Regions from separate parts of the Streptomyces coerulescens genome, predicted to be linked through region 1. Evidence: riboswitches for the same ligand, from Rfam matches in the RefSeq annotation. Region 1 holds a riboswitch; each other region holds the start of a gene.
The links. A riboswitch is a leader RNA that binds a small molecule or an ion and turns the genes downstream of it on or off. The one in region 1 is predicted to bind cobalamin.

Region 2: it holds a riboswitch for cobalamin, as region 1 does, so the genes downstream of both, ACFPQ9_RS01060 (ribonucleoside-diphosphate reductase subunit alpha) here and ACFPQ9_RS05035 ((2Fe-2S) ferredoxin domain-containing protein) in region 1, are expected to answer to the same signal.
Region 3: it holds a riboswitch for cobalamin, as region 1 does, so the genes downstream of both, ACFPQ9_RS13965 (cobalamin biosynthesis protein) here and ACFPQ9_RS05035 ((2Fe-2S) ferredoxin domain-containing protein) in region 1, are expected to answer to the same signal.

Annotation. Positions count from the first base shown of each region.
Region 1 is NZ_JBHSKM010000002.1:786,302-790,517, reverse strand. It holds gene metE (5-methyltetrahydropteroyltriglutamate--homocysteine S-methyltransferase) at 1-173, opposite strand, end outside; cobalamin riboswitch at 329-550, opposite strand; cobalamin riboswitch at 705-882, shown strand; gene ACFPQ9_RS05035 ((2Fe-2S) ferredoxin domain-containing protein) at 940-1,365, shown strand; gene ACFPQ9_RS05030 (gamma-glutamyltransferase family protein) at 1,418-3,244, shown strand; gene ACFPQ9_RS05025 (inositol monophosphatase family protein) at 3,363-4,208, shown strand.
Region 2 is NZ_JBHSKM010000001.1:237,733-241,948, reverse strand. It holds gene ACFPQ9_RS01060 (ribonucleoside-diphosphate reductase subunit alpha) at 1-850, opposite strand, end outside; cobalamin riboswitch at 976-1,112, opposite strand; gene ACFPQ9_RS01055 (GNAT family N-acetyltransferase) at 1,165-1,671, opposite strand; gene ACFPQ9_RS01050 (NACHT domain-containing protein) at 1,828-4,216, shown strand, end outside.
Region 3 is NZ_JBHSKM010000007.1:456,382-460,597, reverse strand. It holds gene ACFPQ9_RS13975 (nSTAND1 domain-containing NTPase) at 1-368, opposite strand, end outside; gene ACFPQ9_RS13970 (CU044_2847 family protein) at 337-693, opposite strand; cobalamin riboswitch at 889-1,034, shown strand; gene ACFPQ9_RS13965 (cobalamin biosynthesis protein) at 1,134-2,075, shown strand; gene ACFPQ9_RS13960 (cobyric acid synthase) at 2,072-3,583, shown strand; gene cobN (cobaltochelatase subunit CobN) at 3,580-4,216, shown strand, end outside.

The DNA of each region.
Region 1 (4,216 bases):
AGCCGGCGCCAGTTGACGCGGCGCAGTCCGGCGGCGGTGGTACGGAGGGCTTCGGCGGTGACACGGCCCTTCCAGTAGCCCTCGATCGCCTTCTTCAGTTCCCGGTCCGGGCCCTGGCGGGGGTAGCCGTACACGGTGGCCCGTGCTGCCGCGGCTGCGGGCTTGGTGGTCACGGAGATCTCCTTCGCGAGATGAATCCCTGAGATCCCGGCGACGGGACGAGAGCGCGAAGGGGCGACGGACCGGACGGCAGCGGCCGCAGGGCCGTCCGCTCGGTCAGGTACGCCGACCCGCCCTCGAGGTCACCGGGATGTCCGCGCACGAGTGGTTCGCGCACGGGCAGTTGGCAGGTCTTCGGACTCGCGGGCACGTCCTCACCTCGTGAGGACACCTACTGGCCGTCGCTTCCCAGGCCCGGTACGTCGGGCTCAGTGCTGATGACGGCGGTCGTTCCCGCTCACCGCTGCGGGGCAGTCCCGGATTCCCACCGGGTTCCCTCTTACGACACCCCGCCTGGCGGACGGGGCGAACCAGCTGCACGGATCAGCCTACCCGGCCGTACGTGTGGAACCCTCGGCCGCTCTTGCGGCCCTGCAACCCCGCCTCGACCATGCGCTGGAGCAGCGGGGAGGGGCGTAGAGGGGCTCCTTGAACTCCTCGCAGAGGGACTCGGCGATCGAGACGACCTGAGCGGGGTACGGAGTTGATAGCCTCGACGGGCCAGTCGAGCCACATCCGAGGCCAGGGAATCCGGTGCGAATCCGGAACTGACGCGCAGCGGTGAGGGGGACGGGCGGGGCACGCGAAGCCACTGGGAGACCGGGAAGGCGCCCCGACCGGACGAACCCGAGTCCGAAGACCTGCTGGCACCTCCGCGCCGCCGCGGCGGCGCGGACGTCCACAGGCCAGGCTCCGCGTACGAGCCCCGACACCCGAGGCATGCCCGTGCTCCCGTCCCGCCCCGCGTCCCGCACCTCATCGGCGTCCGCGCCGACCGAACCCGCACCGTGCCGTGTCGTCGTCTGCCGGGACTGCTGCTGCGGCACCCCGAAGGTGACCGGCGTCGATCACGCGCAGCAGACCGCGCGCCTCGCCGAGAACGTGCCCGTGCGCGTCTCCGACTGCCTCGACGTGTGCGAACACGCCAACGTCATCGTCGTCCAGCCCTCCGCCACCGCCCGCGCGTCCGGCGCCCGCCCCGTCTGGCTCGGCCTCGTCAACGACCCCGACGCCACCGAGGACATCATCACCTGGGTCAGGGCCGGCGGCCCCGGCGTCGCACCCTGCCCCGACGTGCTCGCCCTCTACACCTTCACCCCACCCCGGGCGGCCCGAGACACGGCAAGGTTGAAGCCTGAACGGTAAGTGCCTGAAGATCGGACGGACCGATCCGCGCGACAGCGAGGTGAGAGACCCGATGTTCACCACACGTCCCACCCTCCAGGGCACCTTCGGCATGGTGTCCTCCACCCACTGGCTCGCCTCGCAGTCCGCGATGGCCGTGCTGGAGGGCGGGGGCAACGCGTACGACGCCGCCGTGGCGGGCGCGTTCGTGCTGCACGTGGTCGAGCCGCACCTCAACGGACCGGCCGGAGAGGTGCCGATCATCGTCGCCCCGGCCGGCGGCGAGGTGCGGGTGCTGTGCGGACAGGGGCCGGCGCCGGCCGGGGCGACCGTCGCGCACTACCGGGAACTCGGACTCCAGCTGGTGCCGGGGACCGGGCCGCTGGCCGCCGCCGTGCCCGGCGCCTTCGACGCCTGGATGCTGCTGCTGCGGGACCACGGGACCCGGTCCCTCGCGGAGGTGCTCCGGTACGCCATCGGATACGCCGAACACGGGCACGCGCCGGTGGAACGGGTCGGCGAGACCGTGGAGACCGTGCGGGAACTGTTCGAGACCGAATGGATGTCGTCGGCCGAGGTGTATCTGCCGGACGGCAGGGCGCCCCGCCCCGGGGAGCTGTTGCGCAATCCCGCCCTCGCCGCCACCTGGAAGCGGCTGCTCGACGAGGTCTCGGGGGCCGGCGACCGGGTCGCGCAGATCGAGGCCGCCCGCGAGGTGTGGCGCTCCGGCTTCATCGCCGAGGCCCTGGTACGGCAGGCCGGGCGCCCGACCATGGACACCAGCGGCGAGCGGCACTCCGGCACGCTCACGGCCGCCGACCTCACCGGCTGGTCCGCGACCTACGAGACGCCCGTGACGTACGACTGGAACGGCTGGACCGTGTGCAAGGCCGGCCCCTGGAGTCAGGGCCCCGTCCTCCTCCAGCAGCTCGCGCTGCTCCCGCCCGAGCTGCCGCGGTACGGCTCCGCCGAGTACGTCCATCTGCTGATCGAGGGCTGCAAGCTGGCCATGGCCGACCGGGAGGCCTGGTACGGCGACGCGGCCGAGGTGCCACTGGCCGAGCTGCTGTCGGACGAGTACAACGCCGCCCGGCGGGAGCTCGTCGGCGAGAAGGCCTCCCACGAGCTACGGCCCGGCAGCCCCGGCGGACGCACCCCGCGCCTGTGCGCGCACGCGGGCGTGGTGGCCGACGCGGAGCCCGGCTTCGACGTGCTGGGCATCGGGGAGCCGACCGTCGCCAAGCGCCCGACGTCCCCGGTGCCGGGCGAGCCCGACGTCGCCGCCGACGGCGGGACCCGCGGCGACACCTGCCACCTCGACATCGTCGACCGCTGGGGCAACATGATCGCGGCGACCCCCAGCGGAGGCTGGCTCCAGTCCAACCCGGTCGTGCCCGAACTGGGCTTCCCGCTCGGCACCCGGCTACAGATGACCTGGCTGGAGGAGGGACTGCCGAACTCCCTGACGCCGGGCCGGCGGCCCCGCACCACCCTCACGCCCTCCGTCGCCCTGCGCGACGGGGTGCCCGTCATGGCTTTCGGCACGCCCGGCGGGGACCAGCAGGACCAGTGGCAGCTGCACTTCCTCCTCGCGGTCGCCCTGCGCGGCCGGGTCCGCGGCGGCCTCGACCTCCAGGGCGCGATCGACGCCCCGAACTGGCACAACGACAGCTTCCCCGGCTCCTTCTATCCGCGCGGGATGCGGCCGGGCAGCGTCACCGTGGAGTCCCGGACGGATCCCGCGGTGGTGGCGGAGCTACGGCGGCGCGGTCATGAGGTGACCGTCGGTGACGCCTGGTCGGAGGGCCGGCTGTGCGCGGTGGCGCGGGACCCGGAGACCGGCGTCCTGTCCGCCGCGGCGAATCCGCGGGGAATGCAGGGCTACGCCGTGGGGCGCTGAGAAAAACGCCGGCTCAGGCTTCTGACCTGCTGATACCCGCCCCTCATATTCACGTCGATGCCATCTCGCGGTCACCCGGCGGGCGGGGATTGTCAGCGGGCCGTGTTCTTATTGACGCGTGATCGAAGAAAACGAAACCATCGAAGAGTTTCTCGCACAGCACTCGGCCGACGTGGAGGAAGCGGTCCGCAAGGCGGCCGCGGCCGAGATCATGCCCCGCTTCCAGCAGCTCGCCGAGCACGAGGTCGACCAGAAGAGCGGACCGCACGATCTGGTCACCGACGCCGACCGGCTCGCCGAGCGGTTCCTCACCGGGGCGCTCAGCGCGCTCCTGCCCGGCTCGGTCGTGGTCGGCGAGGAGGCGGTGCACGCCGACCCGGCGTCGTACGGGGCGATACGCGGCGACGCGCCGGTCTGGATCATCGACCCCGTCGACGGCACCCGCCAGTTCGTGAACGGCGACACCGGCTTCTGCACGCTCGTCGCACTCGCGCAGCACGGCGTCGTGCTCGCCTCCTGGACCTACGCCCCGGCTCTCGACCGACTCGCCACGGCGGTGCGAGGCCAGGGTGCCCATCTGGACGGCGTACGGCTGTGGTCCGGCGCGCCGGAGCCCGGCCGTGACCTCGAAATCGCCACGTCCCACCCGGACTACACGACGCAGGAGCAGAAGCGTGGGCTGCTCGGCCTGTGGACCGACGGCGTCGCACCGCGCTCCTGCGGTTCGGCGGGCCTGGAGTATCTGGCCGTCGCGCGCGGCGAGTTGTCCGCGACAGCGTTCAGCTGGGAGGCCGCCTGGGACCATGCGGCGGGCATTCTCCTGGTCGAGGAGGCGGGCGGGGCACACCTGACCCGCGCGGGCGAGCCGTTCCGCATCACGGGCGGCAATGCCCTGCCGTTCACGGCGGCCCGGGACACGGCCACGGCTCGGCGGGTGGCGGGGTTGCTGGCCGGCGGGGCGTAACGACTGAT
Region 2 (4,216 bases), on a different contig from region 1:
GGGTCTTCAGGAACGGGACGATGCCGTTGGAGTGCCCGTTGGTGCCGCGGATCAGGGACCCGCGCGAGCGGATGCGGCTGTACGACAGGCCGATGCCGCCGGCGTGCTTCGAGAGGCGGGCGACCTGGTGGTAGCGGTCGTAGATGGAGTCCAGCTCGTCGATCGGGGAGTCGAGGAGATAGCAGGACGACATCTGGGGGTGCCGGGTGCCGGAGTTGAAGAGTGTGGGGGAGGACGGCAGATAGTCGAGGCGGCTCATCAGCCCGTAGAGCGCGGCGACTTCGTCCAGCGCGCGGACGCTGTCGTCCTCGGCGAGACCGGCGGCGACCCGGAGCATGAAGTGCTGCGGCGTCTCGATCACGCGACGGGTGATCGGGTGCCGGAGCAGGTAGCGGCTGTGCAGGGTGCGCAGGCCGAAGTAGCCGAAGCGGTCGTCGGCGGCGGTGTCGACGAGCACGTCCAGGCGGGCCGCGTGGATCCGCACGAACTCGGCGGTCCGGTCGGCGATGAGCCCCTCCCGATGCCCGACGGCGACCGACTCGGTGAAGGACGTCACCCCCTGCGAGGCGGCCTCGGCGGCGATGGAGATGGTCAGCAGCCGGGCGGCGAGCCTGCTGTAGGCGGGGTCCTCGGAGATGAGACCGGCCGCCGCCTCGGTGGCCAACTCGCGCAGCTCCGCCTCGTCGGCCCGGGCGGACCGGCCGCGCAGCGCGGCGGCGGCGACCCGGCCGGGGTCGGCGTCGGGGAGGTCGGCGGTCAGCTCGGTCAGGGTCCGCAGCAGCGCGGCACCGGGACCGTCGTTCTCCTGCTCGACCGCTGCTGAAGCCGGTTCGGCTGGCGCGATGGTCACGTGGGGCTCTCCCTCGCTCGGCACGGGGGCCTTGCGGAGGGCAGGGGGCAGCACACGAGCGCACGCGGCGTCGCGTCCACCGGCCCATTCCACGAGGCCCGGACGTCAGGGCGCACCGGCCGGGTCGGCCGGGCGCGCTGTCGGCAGGTCCTCGGACTGACTCCTGTGCAGACGTTCGGGAACAGACATGCACAAGTACACCGTTGCGGGACAGTTCCGGATTCACACCGGATTCCCCTGCGGCGACAGCGAGCATGAGCATACATCTTGTGCTCACCCGCCACGCCACCCCCAGATGTTGTGTCGCGCTGGTTTCAGAGCGTCAACTCATAAGTGAGGAGAGTGATGTCGACGAGCTGCGGGATCGGATTCCAGTCCCGCTCGGGTGTGCGAACGAAACCCAGCCGTTCGTAGATGCGGTGGGCGCCGTGCATGGTGCGCTGGGTCGACAGGACGATCCGTACGCAGCCCTCCGTGCCCCGGGCGCGGTCCACGCAGGCGCGGACGAGGGCCTCGCCGGCGCCGCGTCCACGGCCCGCCCGGTCGACGGCCAGCATCCGGATCTCGGCCTCGTCGGAGCGCGCGATGTCGGCCATGGGGCCGCCGCTCGGCACGAAGGTCACCCCGCCCAGCAGCCGGCCGTCCGCGACGGCCACGAGCACCTCGGCGGCCGCCGCGCGCTTGGCCACGGCCCTGAGCTCGCCGAGGTACTCGTCGCCCTCACCGAAGTCGAGGAGCCCGTCGTGGAGATAGGCCCGGGCGGTGATCTCGCCGAGCGCGTCGAACTCGCCGGGTTCCGCCGGCCGGATCGCGATGTCCATGGGCCCGAGTCTGCCGGACGGCCGGGCGGGCGGGCCCGGGGTTTTCCGCCGAGGGCCGCCGGGTTGCGGGGAGTTCCGGGAGTGCTTCCATGGAGATAGGTGTCGGCGCCCCGCGGCCGCTCCGTTTCGAGAGCTGTTCTCGGAAGGAGACGAACGATGACGAGGGTCGTCGGCAGCCCGCCCGGCAAGAAGCGGCCGCGCAACGCGCCGATGGCGACGCTGGCTCCGAGGCGGGCGGCCGACCGGGTCAGACACGGATTCGTGGGCCACCGGCACAGGATGGCGATCCGCCTGGAGGCCCGTGGTGGCACCGCCCGCCCCAAGAAGTGGCGCCGGTGGTTCACCTACACCAATGTCACCCGGGTCATCTGGACCGTGGCCGCGCTGGCCGTGCTCGCGTGGGTCGTGGAGGGCCTGTACATCGTGATCGCGGGTCATACGACCGGCTTCGAGAAGTGGCGGAAGGGCAACGACGGATTCGATACCTTCCTGCGCTTCCTCGGCCCGGTGCTCGCCGCGTCACTGGCCGCCGCCCTCTTTCTGTTCTGGTGGTACCGGTGGACCAAGCGTCGCTATCTCGCCAAGGCGCAGGACGCTCCCCACCGGCTGGTCCTCACCGCCGGCCCGGACACCGCAGAGATCGTGGGCCGGGAGGAGATCGCCCAGGTCATCGCCGAGCGACTGCGGGACCGCTCCACCCGTCGGCCGTATCTGCTGGTCGGCGGCGTCGGCGTGGGCAAGACCGCCGTCCTGGTACGGCTCACCGAACTGCTGGCGGAGCACAACGCCGTACCCGTGCCGATCCGGCTGCGGGACGCGAACGGCGCCACCGACCTGGACTTCGAGCGCATGGCCAAGCAGCGCTTCACCGAAGAGGCACCCCGGGGCATCCTCGCGCGCACCAAGACCGAGCGGGTCTGGCAGCAACTCCTCGCCGACGACAAGCCGGTCGTCATCGCCGACGGACTGGAGGAGGCGCTCCTCGGCGACGGCCTCGAACAGAACCGGGACAACATCATCAGGCGGGCCATCGAGCGTGCCTACGAGGAGAAGCTGCCCCTGGTCATCGCGTCCCGGCCGCACAGCCCGCTGGAGAGCACCCCGGCCGCGATCGTGGAGCTGGAACCGCTCAGCGAGGAGGACGCGCTGCGGTTCGTGCAGGCACGTGTCCCGGAGACGGACGAGCGCCGCGTCGACTGGATCGTGGAGACGGCGGAGGTGACCGAGTCGCCCGTCTACCTCCAGATCGCCCGTGAACTGCACCGTCACGGCGCCCTGGAGCACGACCGGCCGGACAACGACCCGCAGCACATGAACACCCGCAGCCGTGACCGCGGCATGCTGCGGCTGTGGCTGCTGGAGACCTGGGACGAGGCGCTGTGCGAGGGCCGGCTGCGCCGGGACGTCGCCCTCAGCCGGCGCGAGCGCCGCGACGCCGTCGAGGTGGTCTCCGCCCTGGCCTGCGTGGGACTGCTCCAGGACAAGCTGGAGGTCGGCCTCGGGGAACTGTTCGACTCGGACGTCCACCCCGGCCCGATGCGGCGCGCGCAGGCCCGCGCCGAGCACCTGTGGGCCGGCGGACGCGGCTTCGACCGGTACGGCAGGCGCGGGAACGTCTTCTCCGAGTGGCACCGACAGCAGATCTGGGACGTGCTGTGCCGGCGGATCGGCCCGGACGAGAGGAAGCGGCTGCGCGGGGGCAACATGGACCAGTGCCGCGCCGCCCTCGCCCGGATCGCGCGCAACGCCGACAGGCTGGGCCTGGTGGAGGGCTTCGAGCGCAAGGTCCGTTTCCCGCACAGCATCATCCAGGCCTACTTCGGCTACCGCGTACTGCGACAGCTGGGGGAGCGGGGCGCAGGGGAACTCGTCGAGCACGTGCTCCAGCCGCCCGGACCCAGCCGTGAACTGCTCATGGCCCTGGTGCTGTTGTCGCGCCGCCGGGCCACGGGGGTCAGGGCCCGCCGGGAAGGCGTCCGCGCCGAGGTGACCAAGGAGATCGAGGAACGGCTCCGCCGCTCACGGGTGCGCGGGCACACCCTGGCCCACCGGCTCTGCCGGGCCGCGGAACGCCGCACGGACGATCCGAAGGCGCTCGACCTCTACGCGGCCGCCGTGGAGATCGAGAGCGTGGAGGACGCGCCGCGGCTGCTCGGCCACATCCTGGACGAGGTGCTCGGGACCTGGGCCGGTTTCAAGGGCGACCGGCGCAGCCTCGACGACGCCAAACTGAGGCTGCTCAGGCAGTTCGGGGCCGCCCTGCGGAGCGTCTCCGACCGGATCGACACCACACCGCTGTACGAGCAGTTCGTGCAGATCGGCGTGAAGGAGCCCTCCTACTCGATACGCCTGGCCGTCGCCCAGGAGTTCGGCACCGGCGGTAACGCGGCGTTCGCCGTGATCCGCGGCCGGATCGGGCTGAGCACCGACCCCGTGGAGGAGTACAACGACCGGCTCGGCGAGCTGCGGGCCTGGAAGCGCCGGGAGTACGAGCAGTGGGCCGAGCACATGGCACGGGCGCGGGCCACGAGCGCGCCCTCCAGGG
Region 3 (4,216 bases), on a different contig from region 1:
TGGTCCCACATGGCCGTACCACCGGCGAAGCGCACCGGGGCGGTGCCCGGGACGGGCTCCGCGAGGGACAGCAGGGCGATGTCGCCGGCCCCGTCCTCGGTGACCGCACGCCAGTGGGTGACCGTGGCCCGCATCTGGGCCGAGGGCGGCGCCATGAGCGGGAAGTCGACGGTCACGGAGGCGGCCGGCGGTGCCGGCTCAGCCACGTCCACGCCCAGCGCGTCCGCCACGACATGGGCGCAGGTGCACAGCGTCCGCTCCGCGATCAGGAAGCCGCAGCCGGTGACCCGGCCGTCATCGCCCCAGAACCGTGCGATGCTCCGCGGGAGTTCGTCGTCAGCGGGCGCCATCACGCTGCCCCGGAACATCCGGTTCGACGGTGTTCGTCCACTCCATGCTCACGGTGAAGTGGGCCTCGGTCGAGCCACGCGCCACCACGACTCCGGCCTCGGCGCTGAGGGTGATCCCGAACTCGACGGTCACCGATTCCGGCGGGGCCGGCAGTCCCCGGGCTCCGTCGACGACCGCGCCGAGGGCTGGGCGCACCCGGTTGAGGGCCTGTTGGAGTGTCTCGGCCGCTCCCGCGACCACACCGCCGCGGGAGACCCGCTGGACGCCCGCCGGCCCGTCCCCCGCCACCTCCAGCAACACGACCTGCCCACCGTCCAGCAGCATCTCGCCCACATACCCCACGGCCCGCGCCCTCCCCCTCGGCGGTGTCAGCTCCGATCCCGTATTGCAGGGCGTCGCGCACGATGCCCGCAAGGCACACGCCCGGAGTCACCTCGTGTGGGTGAGCGCGCGATGACGAAGGGGTGTGAACGGGCGCGTTCGGTCGGCGGTGTGGGGTTCTGCACACTCCCCCACCGCAGGTCAACGGCAAGTTGACGCCCCTCGGAACCCCGTGGTGGACTTCCGGGGCCAAGTACGACGGCAGAAGAGGAAGCCGGTGAGAATCCGGCGCGGTCCCGCCACTGTCACCGGGGTAGCAATCCCCGGGAGCCAGGAACTCTCGCCGCCGGTCTCGTCGAACCAGGGCGCGGACACCCTGAGTGAGGACACAACGCGATGCTCGCCTGCCGATCGACACGTAGTACCAGACCCACGTCTGACCTCACGGTCGGCTGACCCCGATGCGAGCCGATCGCGTCTTCGCGTACGGCGCCGCCGCCGGGCTCCTCGGTGATCTGCTGCTCGGCGACCCCCGCCGCGGGCATCCGGTCGCCGCGTTCGGACGGGCCGCGGCCGCCGTGGAACGAGTGTTGTGGCGCGACGACCGCGCACGCGGCGCTCTGCACACCGCCGTGTGCGCCGGTGGCGCCGTGGCCCTGGGTGCCGTCGCCGCCCGTGTCGTCCGTACCTCTCCGGCCGCCTCACTCGCGCTGACCGGCGCCGCCACCTGGGCGGTCGTCGGGGGCACTTCGCTCGCCCGGGAGGCCCGTGCCGTCGGGCGGGCCCTGGAGGCAGGCGACGTCGAGGGGGCGCGGGCGCGGCTGCCGCATCTGTGCGGCCGGGATCCGCAGGCGCTGGACGCGGACGGGGTCGCACGGGCGGTCGTCGAGTCCGTCGCCGAGAACACTTCCGACGCGGTCGTGGGGGCCCTCGTGTGGGGGGCCGTCGGCGGGGTGCCCGGACTGCTCGGCTTCCGAGCCGTGAACACGCTCGACGCCATGGTCGGGCACAGGTCGCCCAAGTATCTGCGCTACGGCTGGGCTTCGGCCCGGCTCGACGACGTGGCCGGCTGGCCCGGGGCGCGCCTGACGGCCGTACTCGCCACCCTCGCCGGAGACGACCCCCGGGGTGCGGTGCGGGCCTGGCGTGCCGATGCCGCCGCACACCCGAGCCCCAACGCCGGGCCCGTCGAGGCCTCGTTCGCGGGAGCCCTCGGGGTGCGGCTGGGCGGGACCCTCTCCTACGGCGGCCGGGTCGAGCACCGGCCCGTACTGAACGGGAACGGACGGGCCGTGGGCGTCCACGACGTCGAACGGGCCGTACGGCTGTCCAAGCGCGTCAGTTGGCTTGCGCTCGGCGTATGCGTCGCCGCGCGCCGTATCGCGAAGGGACGTACCTCATGACGGGCGGTGGCCTTCTTGTCGCCGGCACCACCTCCGACGCCGGCAAGAGCGTCGTGACCGCCGGGATCTGCCGGTGGCTGGTGCGGCAGGGGGTGAAGGTCGCGCCGTTCAAGGCGCAGAACATGTCCCTGAACTCGTTCGTGACGCGCGAGGGCGCCGAGATCGGGCGGGCGCAGGCCATGCAGGCCCAGGCGTGCCGCGTCGAGCCGACCGCGCTGATGAACCCCGTGCTGCTCAAGCCGGGCGGGGAGCAGAGCAGTCAGGTCGTGCTGCTGGGCAGGCCGGTGGGTGAGCTGAGTGCGCGCGGGTACCACGGCGGGCGGCAGCAGCAGTTGCTCGGGACGGTGCTGGAGTGTCTCGCCGAGTTGCGGGGCACGTATGACGCGGTGATCTGTGAGGGGGCCGGCTCTCCGGCCGAGATCAATCTGCGGCGGACCGACATCGTCAACATGGGCATCGCCCGCAATGCCGGGCTGCCGGTGCTCGTCGTCGGCGACATCGACCGCGGCGGTGTCTTCGCCTCCTTCTTCGGGACCGTCGCCCTGCTCTCGCCCGAGGACCAGGAACTGATCGCAGGGTTCCTCGTCAACAAGTTCCGGGGGGATGTCAGCCTCCTGGAGCCGGGGCTCGACATGCTGCACGGGCTCACCGGACGACAGACGTACGGCGTCCTGCCGTTCCGGCACGGGCTCGGCATCGACGAGGAGGACGGGCTGCGGGTCTCCCTCCGGGGGACCGTGCGGGAGTCGAACGTCGCGCCGTCCGTGGGTGAGGACGTGCTGCGGGTTGCCGTCTGTGCCATCCCTCTCATGTCCAACTTCACGGACGTGGACGCGCTGGCCGCCGAACCGGGCGTCGTGGTGCGGTTCGTGGACCGGCCGGAGGAACTCGCCGACGCCGACCTCGTCGTCGTTCCGGGGACCCGGGGGACCGTGAAGGCCCTGGAGTGGCTGCGTGAGCGGGGACTTGCGGACGCCCTGGTCCGCAGGGCCGCCGAACAGCGGCCCGTCCTCGGCATCTGCGGTGGCTTCCAGGTCCTCGGCGAGCACATCGAGGACGAGGTCGAGAGCCGGCGCGGGCATGTGGACGCGCTCGGAGTGCTGCCCGTGCGGGTGCGGTTCGCCCGCGAGAAGACCCTGACCCGGCCGGTCGGAGAAGCCCTGGGCGAGCACGTCGAGGGGTATGAGATCCATCACGGGGTCGCCGACATACGCGAAGGGGAACCCTTCCTGGACGGCATCCGGGTCGGCCAGACCTGGGGCACCCACTGGCACGGCTCGCTGGAGTCGGACGGCTTCCGGCGGGCGTTCCTGCGCGAGGTGGCCGCCGCCGCGGGCCGCCGTTTCGTGCCGGCCCCCGACACCTCGTTCGCCGCGCTGCGCGAGGAGCAGCTCGACCGGCTCGGCGACCTCATCGAACAGCACGCGGACACGGACGCGCTGTGGCGGCTCATCGAGTCGGGCGCGCCGCAAGGACTGCCTTTCATTCCACCGGGAGCGCCCGCATGAGCACAGTGTTGTTGTTGTCGACCGCCGACACGGATCTGCTGGCGGCGCGTGCCGCCTCCGGTGCCGACTACCGGATCGGCAACCCGACGCGCGTGGACGTCGAGACCGAGCTGCCCGCGCTGCTCGACGGCGCGGACCTCGCCGTCGTCCGGCTGCTGGGCGGCAAGCGGGCCTGGGAGGACGGGCTCGCCAAGCTGAAGGCGTCGGGTGTGCCGACCGTGCTGCTGGGCGGCGAGGCCGTGCCGGACGCGGAGCTGATGGCGGAGTCGTCGGTCCCGGCCGGTGTGGTCGCCGAGGCACTGAAGTACCTGGTCGAGGGCGGGCCCGCCAACCTCACCGAGCTCGCCCGCTTCCTCTCCGACACCGTGCTGCTGACGGGCGAGGGGTTCGTCGAGCCGCAGAAGATGCCGGAGTACGGCGTCCACGGCAGCCGGCCCCTGGAGAGCGGCCGTCCGACCGTCGGCGTGCTCTTCTACCGGGCCCATGAGCTCAGCGGCAACACCGCCTTCGTGGACACCCTGTGCGACGCCATCGAGGCACAGGGCGCCAACGCCCTTCCCGTGTACTGCGGTTCGCTGCGCGGCGCAGATCCGGAGCTGTACGAGATCCTCGGCCGGGCCGACGCACTCGTCG